3 regions of the Microbacterium sp. Y547 genome follow, and region 2 is predicted to be linked to each of the others. Evidence: predicted binding sites of a transcription regulator. Region 2 holds the regulator's gene; each other region holds the start of a gene.
What was found. The regulator HspR, encoded in region 2, represses chaperone genes until heat shock. The targets are predictions, from matches to a motif close to AAGTTGAGTCNNNNNGACTCAACTT.
Positions count from the first base shown of each region.

Region 1 (2,262 bases), on a different contig from region 2:
CAGCGCCCGTCGCGGCGGACCCCTCTATCCGACCCGCTCATGGAACGGACAGTGGGACCAGCTCGACGAGAACACCCACCTGTACATGGGGTGGGATTCGAAGTACATGCTCACGGCGGTGCAGGGCGTCCTCGAGGAGGCCGGCATCGCTCATGAAGTGTTCGTCAAGTACTCCTACATCGCCGCCGCCATGTAGCGCGCTCCCGGCAGGGAGAGCACCGGGGCGTCGCCGTCCGAAGCCGGAGCGGGTGCCGTCACCTCGATGACGGCGTCCCGCACCTCCTGGGGAGTCGCGTACCGCTCACGCAGGCCCATGTCGCGCAGCCATACGACATCGCACTCCAGATCGTCCACGCGGTAGATGCAGGCGATGGTGCGGAAGGGATCGTGCTCGTCGCGTGATGCGTCCACGAGAATCCATTCCAACGAGGTCAGTCGTTTCAGTGCGTACCTATTGCTCACGTCTTTGACCATGTCCTTCTCTTCGTTGAGCGTGTGGGACCGGGTCGTGCCCCCGTTCAGCCCGAGGGCACGACCCAGTGGAGGGCTTACGCGTCGACGGTCGGGCGCGATTCTTCGATCTTCAGTTCGGAGGAACGGTCATCGGTGTCGATCGAGATCTTGCGGGGCTTGGCCCGCTCGCTGACCGGCAGAGTCACGCTCAGGACACCATTGCGGTAGGTCGCCGAGATGCGCTCGGTGTCGATTCCCTGTCCCAGACTGAGCTGGCGCAGGTAGCTGCCCGCGACTCGCTCCCGAGTGATCCAGGTCACCTCATCGCCTGTCGCGAGCGTGCGCTCGGCGCGGATGGTGAGCAGCTGTCCATCGACGTCGACGTCGACCGATCCGGGATCGACGCCGGGTAGGTCGGCGGTCAGGACGTAGTGGTCGCCGGCCCGGTACAGATCCATCGGCATCTCACGCGGACCCCGACTGCTCTGGCCGAGCATCGTCTGTGCAAAGCGCTCCAGTTCGCGGAGCGGATCATATGTTGCCATCATCATCTCCTTCGAGCGGGCTCGGACGGTGCTCCGAGCGATGGAACTTGAGCCGAAGGGGCTCAAGTGCGAACAGATTAGCACTCTCGCCCTGCGAGTGCCAGCAGGTTTTGCTTCGCTAGAAGGTGGTGTACGTTCCAGGAATAGCTAGCCTAGCTAGCAATTAGGGGAGTGGACAGCCATGGATCTTTCGTCGCCCACGGGCCGAGAGCCCCATCTTCGCGCTCCCGAGGATCGCGTCCCTCCCCCGCTCGTCCTGGTCCTCGGAGCAACCGGCTACATCGGGGGTCGCCTCGTGCCCCGGCTTCTCAATGCCGGATACCGCGTGCGTGTGCTGGCGCGCTCTCGTGATCGCGCACTCGCCTTCCCATGGGGCAAGGACGTCGACGTCATCGAGGGGTCGGCGCAGGATTGCCGGGTCCTCTCGCGCGCGATGGAGGGAGTCGACGTCGCGTTTCACCTCATCCATTCGCTCGGGACCGGCCGGGACTTCGAACAGACCGACCGGACCATCGCGAGAACCGTCGCCGCTGCCGCCGCCGAAGCGGGGGTCGGACAGCTGGTGTACCTGGGTGGCCTGCATCCGCGCGAGGACCTCTCGCCGCACCTTCGCTCACGGGTCGAGGTGGGCGAGATCCTGCTGGCCAGTGGGGTGCCGACCCTCGTTCTCCAAGCGGGAGTCGTGATCGGCTCAGGCTCCGCGTCGTTCGAGATGGTGCGCCACCTCACCGACGTGCTGCCCTACATGCCTGCTCCGCGGTGGGTGCGCAATCGGATCCAGCCGATCGCGGTCCGCGACGTGCTGCACTACCTGATGAGCGCTGCGCGGCTTCCGAACCCGGTCAGCGGCCAGTTCGACATCGGCGGCCCCGACGTCCTCCGCTACGGCCAGATGATGAACGGCTACGCCGTCGAAGCGGGACTACCGCAACGAGCGATCGCCGCGCTGCCCGTGCTGACTCCACGTCTCGCGTCGCACTGGGTGAACCTCGTCACGCCGATACCGCGATCGCTGGCGAGACCCCTCGTGGAGTCGTTGCAGAACGACTGCGTCATGGCGGATCACCGCATCGACGACATCATCCTCCCGCCCGAGGGCGGCCTGACGCCCTATCGCCAGGCCGTGCGACTGGCGCTGCGCCGGCTGGGCGAAGACGGAGTGGAGACGAGCTGGCAGGATGCGGGAGTCCTGACAGCGCCCGGAGATCTGCTGCCCAGCGATCCGGATTGGGCGGGGCGCACAGCCTACGTCGATGAGCGGTCG
Region 1 covers NZ_JBYHFN010000002.1:390,060-392,321, forward strand. Annotated here, with positions in the region: gene AC25Y0_RS04885 (DUF262 domain-containing protein) at 1-196, shown strand, start outside; gene AC25Y0_RS04890 (hypothetical protein) at 175-411, opposite strand; gene AC25Y0_RS04895 (Hsp20/alpha crystallin family protein) at 549-998, opposite strand; gene AC25Y0_RS04900 (SDR family oxidoreductase) at 1,180-2,262, shown strand, end outside.
Region 1: the regulator HspR is predicted to act here: its motif matches at 1,043-1,067, upstream of AC25Y0_RS04895 (Hsp20/alpha crystallin family protein).

Region 2 (2,262 bases):
GTTCAAAGAGATCAGCGAAGCGTATGCCGTGCTGTCGGACGCCGAGCAGCGCCAAGAGTACGACCAGATCCGCGCCATGGGCTCGGGCGCCCGCTTCACGGCGGGCGGCCAGGGCGCCGGCGGGTTCGAAGACGTCTTCTCGCAGTTCGGGCAGAGCCGCGGTGGTGGACGCTATGCCTCCGCCGCTGATTTCGACGACATCTTCTCCATGTTCGGGCAGCAGCAGGGCGCCGGGTTCGGCTCGGGCCGCTTCGGGCAGACGACGGGCGGATTCCGCGGCTACGGGGGTCCTACCAAGGGCGCCGACGTCACGGCACGCACGACCGTCGACTTCGTCACAGCGACGAAGGGCGAGACCATCTCGCTGCAGGGCGAAGACGGAAAGCCGTTCAAGGTCAAGATCCCCGCGGGGGTCTCAGACGGGCAGAAGATCCGACTGCGCGGGCGCGGACGACCGTCGCTCGACGGCGGCGAGCCCGGTGACATCGTCGTTCAGGTCGCGGTGCGCCCGCACCCCGTCTTCGAGCGGGACGGGCTGAACCTGCGCGTCAAGGTGCCCGTCACCTTCACCGAAGCAGCCCTCGGGGCCACCATCGAGGTGCCCACGCTCGGCGGCGACCCCGTCAAGCTGCGCGTCGCACCCGGCACTCCGTCGGGGCGCGTGCTGCGCGTCAAGGGACGCGGCGTTCAGACATCCAAGGGCACGGGCGACCTTCTCGCCGAGGTTCAGGTCGCCGTGCCGGCGCACCTCGACGACGCCGCGCGCGAGGCGCTCGAGCGGTTCCAGTCGCTCGAGCCGAAAGAGAACCCGCGGGCAGACCTCATGGCGAAGTCGCGCGGCTGACAGGGGGTGACCGATGATGTCTGACGATCTCGACGAAGATGCCCCCATCTTCGCGATCGCGGTGGCCGCCGAGTTGTCGGGCATGCACCCGCAGACACTGCGGCAGTACGACCGGCTCGGTCTGGTGACGCCCGCGCGCACGCAGGGTGGCTCGCGGCGGTACTCGCTGCGGCATATCGAGCAGCTCCGCGAGGTCGCACGTCTGTCGTGTGACGGCATCGGCCTGCCCGCGATCATGCGCATCCTCGAGCTCGAGCGTCGGGTTCGGGAACTGACGTCTCGCGTCTACGAGCTCGAGGAGCGCATGCAGTCCGAGCTCGAGCGCCGCCCCGGTGCGCGCGTCTTCGTGGCCGAATCGACCGGGGCCGTCGTGCCGCTGCGTCGCGGCACGCGCGTGCGCCGCTCGACCGGGCTCACCGTGTGGCGGCCTCGTCAGCTGGGGCGTGACAACGACGACGACTGATCCGCGGATGCCGCGACGAACGCGTCGTAGTCGGCGCGGGACAGCCTGGCGTAGGCGTTGGCCCACTCGAGCAGCGCCTCGCCGATGAGCCGTCCGTTGCCGATGTATCCCGACACCACCGCGGCGTTCGCCGATTGCGCATGCGCGCGAGCCAGCGTCGCGGCGCAGGCTTCGGCATAGACGCGGAAGGGCCGGTCCTCGAGCTGTTCGAGATCGAGGCCGCCCTTCATGTCGTGGAACTGGCGGACGTAGAAGTCGCCCGCGAACGCCCGCAGGTGTCCCAGGAACGGGTCGGAGGTCGCCTGCAGAATGCGCTGCATCGCGACGACGCGTCCGCCCTGGCCGTAGCGGTCGATGTGCTCGTGAGCGGCTGCCGGCTGCGAGATGCCGCCGTACTGCGCGAGCACACTCTGACCGGCTTGCTTGGCCTGCAGGATGAGCGAGCCGCCGTCGCCGTCCTGCAGGAGGATCAGGCTGCACACCGTCCCGACGCTGCCGACCCCCACCACCCGGCGGGCGAGGTCTGACACGGTGTAGTGCGTCATCAGCAGGCGGATGTCGATGTCGGCGCTCTCGGCGTATGCCCGGGCGTTCTCGTGCAGCCGGTCCCGTGCAGCGGCGCTCGCGTGCACCATGGTGGGGGGGCGCTCGAGGAACACCATGCGGCCGTCGGGCAGCGTTTCGGTCAGTTTCCGGGCGGCGCGCTCGCCCGTGCGCTTCTCGGCGTCGCGGATCGCCTCTTTGAGCACGAGCCGCGTCTCGCGGTCGGCGGCCGCCGCGACCGCACGCACGTCGAACTGCACGAAGTACCGGTCCAGCGGGCTCCGGGCGGAGTGGGCAGCCATCGCACGCGCATACGTGCGCACCGCGGCCAGGGTGGCATCCTGCACCACCGTCTCGTCCCGACTGGATGCCTGCCCGCCGATGACGATGCTGGCGACGAGACGCTTGACGT
Region 2 covers NZ_JBYHFN010000004.1:302,229-304,490, forward strand. Annotated here, with positions in the region: gene AC25Y0_RS08540 (DnaJ C-terminal domain-containing protein) at 1-844, shown strand, start outside; gene AC25Y0_RS08545 (heat shock protein transcriptional repressor HspR) at 858-1,307, shown strand; gene AC25Y0_RS08550 (DUF2252 domain-containing protein) at 1,277-2,262, opposite strand, start outside.

Region 3 (2,262 bases), on a different contig from region 2:
CCGGCCTGGTCGATGAGGTCGATCGCCTTGTCCGGAAGCACGCGCTCCGTGAGGTAGCGGTCGCTCAGTTCGACGGCGGCGCGCAGCGCCTCGTCGGTGTAGACGATGCCGTGGTGCTGCTCGTACACGGATTTGAGCCCGTGCAGAATGCGGACGGCGTCTTCGATCGAAGGCTCGCCGACGCGGACCGGCTGGAAGCGACGCTCGAGCGCGGGGTCCTTCTCGATGACGCGGTACTCGGTGAGTGTCGTCGCCCCGATCAGCTGCAGATCACCGCGTGCCAGGCGCGGCTTGAGGATGTTGCCGGCATCCATCGAGCCGTCGCCGCCGCCTCCGGCGCCCACGACGGTGTGCACTTCATCGATGAAGACGATGAGCTCGCCCTTGCGTGCGGCGATCTCGTCCATCGTGCCGGTGAGGCGCTCTTCGAAGTCACCGCGGTAGCGGGTCCCGGCGAGCATGGCGGGCAGATCGAGCGCGATGACGCGCTTGTCGCGCAGCTGCTCGGGAACCTCGGCTGCCACGATCGCCTGCGCGAGGCCCTCGACGACGGCGTTCTTGCCGACGCCGGCCTCGCCCACCAAGACGGGGTTGTTCTTCGTGCGGCGGCTCAGGATCTCGATCGTCTGCTCGATCTCGGCGGCGCGGCCGATGACGGGGTCCAGCTCGCCCGCTGCGGCACGGGCCGTCAGATCGGTGCCGAACCTGTCGAGCATCGGCGTGTCGGATGCCGTGGCCTCGGGCTGCTGCTCAGGACCGCCGACGCCGCCCGGCGTGACGGTCTCGCGCGCGCCCTGCGTGAGGGCTTCGGCGGTCACGCCGGCCTGTGCCAGTACCTGGCCCGCCGGGGTGTCCTGCGCGAGCACCAGAGCGAAGAAGAGGTGCTCCGGGTCGACATAGGTCGAGCCCGAGGAACGGGCGACCTGGAACGCGTGGAAAAGCGCGCGCTGCACCGAAGGAGTGACGACGGCACCGTCGATACCGGCAGCACCGGATGCCGCGGGCAGACGCTCCTCGGTCGCGCGGGCGATCGCCGCCGGATCGGCGCCGATCCGCTCGACGGCGTCCTTCGCGGGCGATTCCGTCACCAGGACGCGCAGCACGTGAAGTGCGTCGAGCTCGTGCTGACCGCGTTCGAGCGCGAACCGGCCGGCGCGCTGCAGGATCTCCTGCGTGCGCGAGCCGAGGAACCGGGTGAGGTCGATCGAACGGCCCGCGCGAGCGCGCTCGCCGGCGAGGTACCGCGCGAGGAACTCATCGAACGAGCTGTTCTCGCCGGCACCGTAGGGGGGCGTGAAGTCTTCGGGCATGCATTTCTCCTGGTCAAACCTGAGTAGAGCGCTATCAACTTACAAAGTTGAGCAGAGTCGTATCAAGTTCAACGAATGGCGTGCCGACATATTCCCCGCGTTGATCGCTCACACCGAACGCTCCGAAATGTCCGTGCGGAGCACGGATGTGCCGATCCGGCGACGGGACGATGCTGGATCGGTGTCACCGAGACAAAGGAGAAGGACATGACCGATCTGCAGACCACCACGATCAGCGAGGCCGACAGGGCACTCAAGGCCAAGCACCGCGCGATGTGGGCATCCGGGGACTACCCCCGCGTCGCATCCGACCTCGTCTGGCCTCTCGGCAGACGCGTCGTCGAGGCCGTCGACATCCGCCCCGGCGAGCGCGTGCTGGACATCGCCGCCGGATGCGGCAACGCTGCCATCCCCGCTGCGCTGCGCGGCGCGACGGTCGTCGCGAGCGACCTGACCCCGGAGCTGTTCGACGAGGGTCACCGCCTGGCACAGGCGGCGGGCGCGGAGCTCGAATGGATCCCCGCTGACGCCGAGGCCCTGCCGTTCGAAGACGACGCTTTCGACGTCGCGCTCTCGACGGTCGGCATCATGTTCGCCCCGCACCATGACCGCAGCGCCGCCGAGATCGTCCGCGTGACCCGACCGGGTGGGCGCATCGGGTTGCTCAACTGGACGCCCGAGGGGTTCATCGGGCGGATGTTCGCCGTCATGAAGCCGTTCGCGGCGCCCCTGCCCGAAGGAGCGCAGCCCGCTCCTCTCTGGGGCGACGAGGAGTATGTGCGTGCGCTGCTCGGCGACCGGGTCGACGACGTGCAGGTGTCACGCGACACGGTGCGAATCGACCACTTCTCGGACGGAGAGCAGTTCCGCGCGTACTTCGCGTCGAACTACGGCCCGACGATCGCCGTGTACAACCGCAACGCCGACGATGCGGCACAGAGCTCAGCCCTCG
Region 3 covers NZ_JBYHFN010000005.1:243,942-246,203, forward strand. Annotated here, with positions in the region: gene AC25Y0_RS10380 (ATP-dependent Clp protease ATP-binding subunit) at 1-1,310, opposite strand, end outside; gene AC25Y0_RS10385 (class I SAM-dependent methyltransferase) at 1,518-2,262, shown strand, end outside.
Region 3: the regulator HspR is predicted to act here: its motif matches at 1,355-1,379, upstream of AC25Y0_RS10380 (ATP-dependent Clp protease ATP-binding subunit).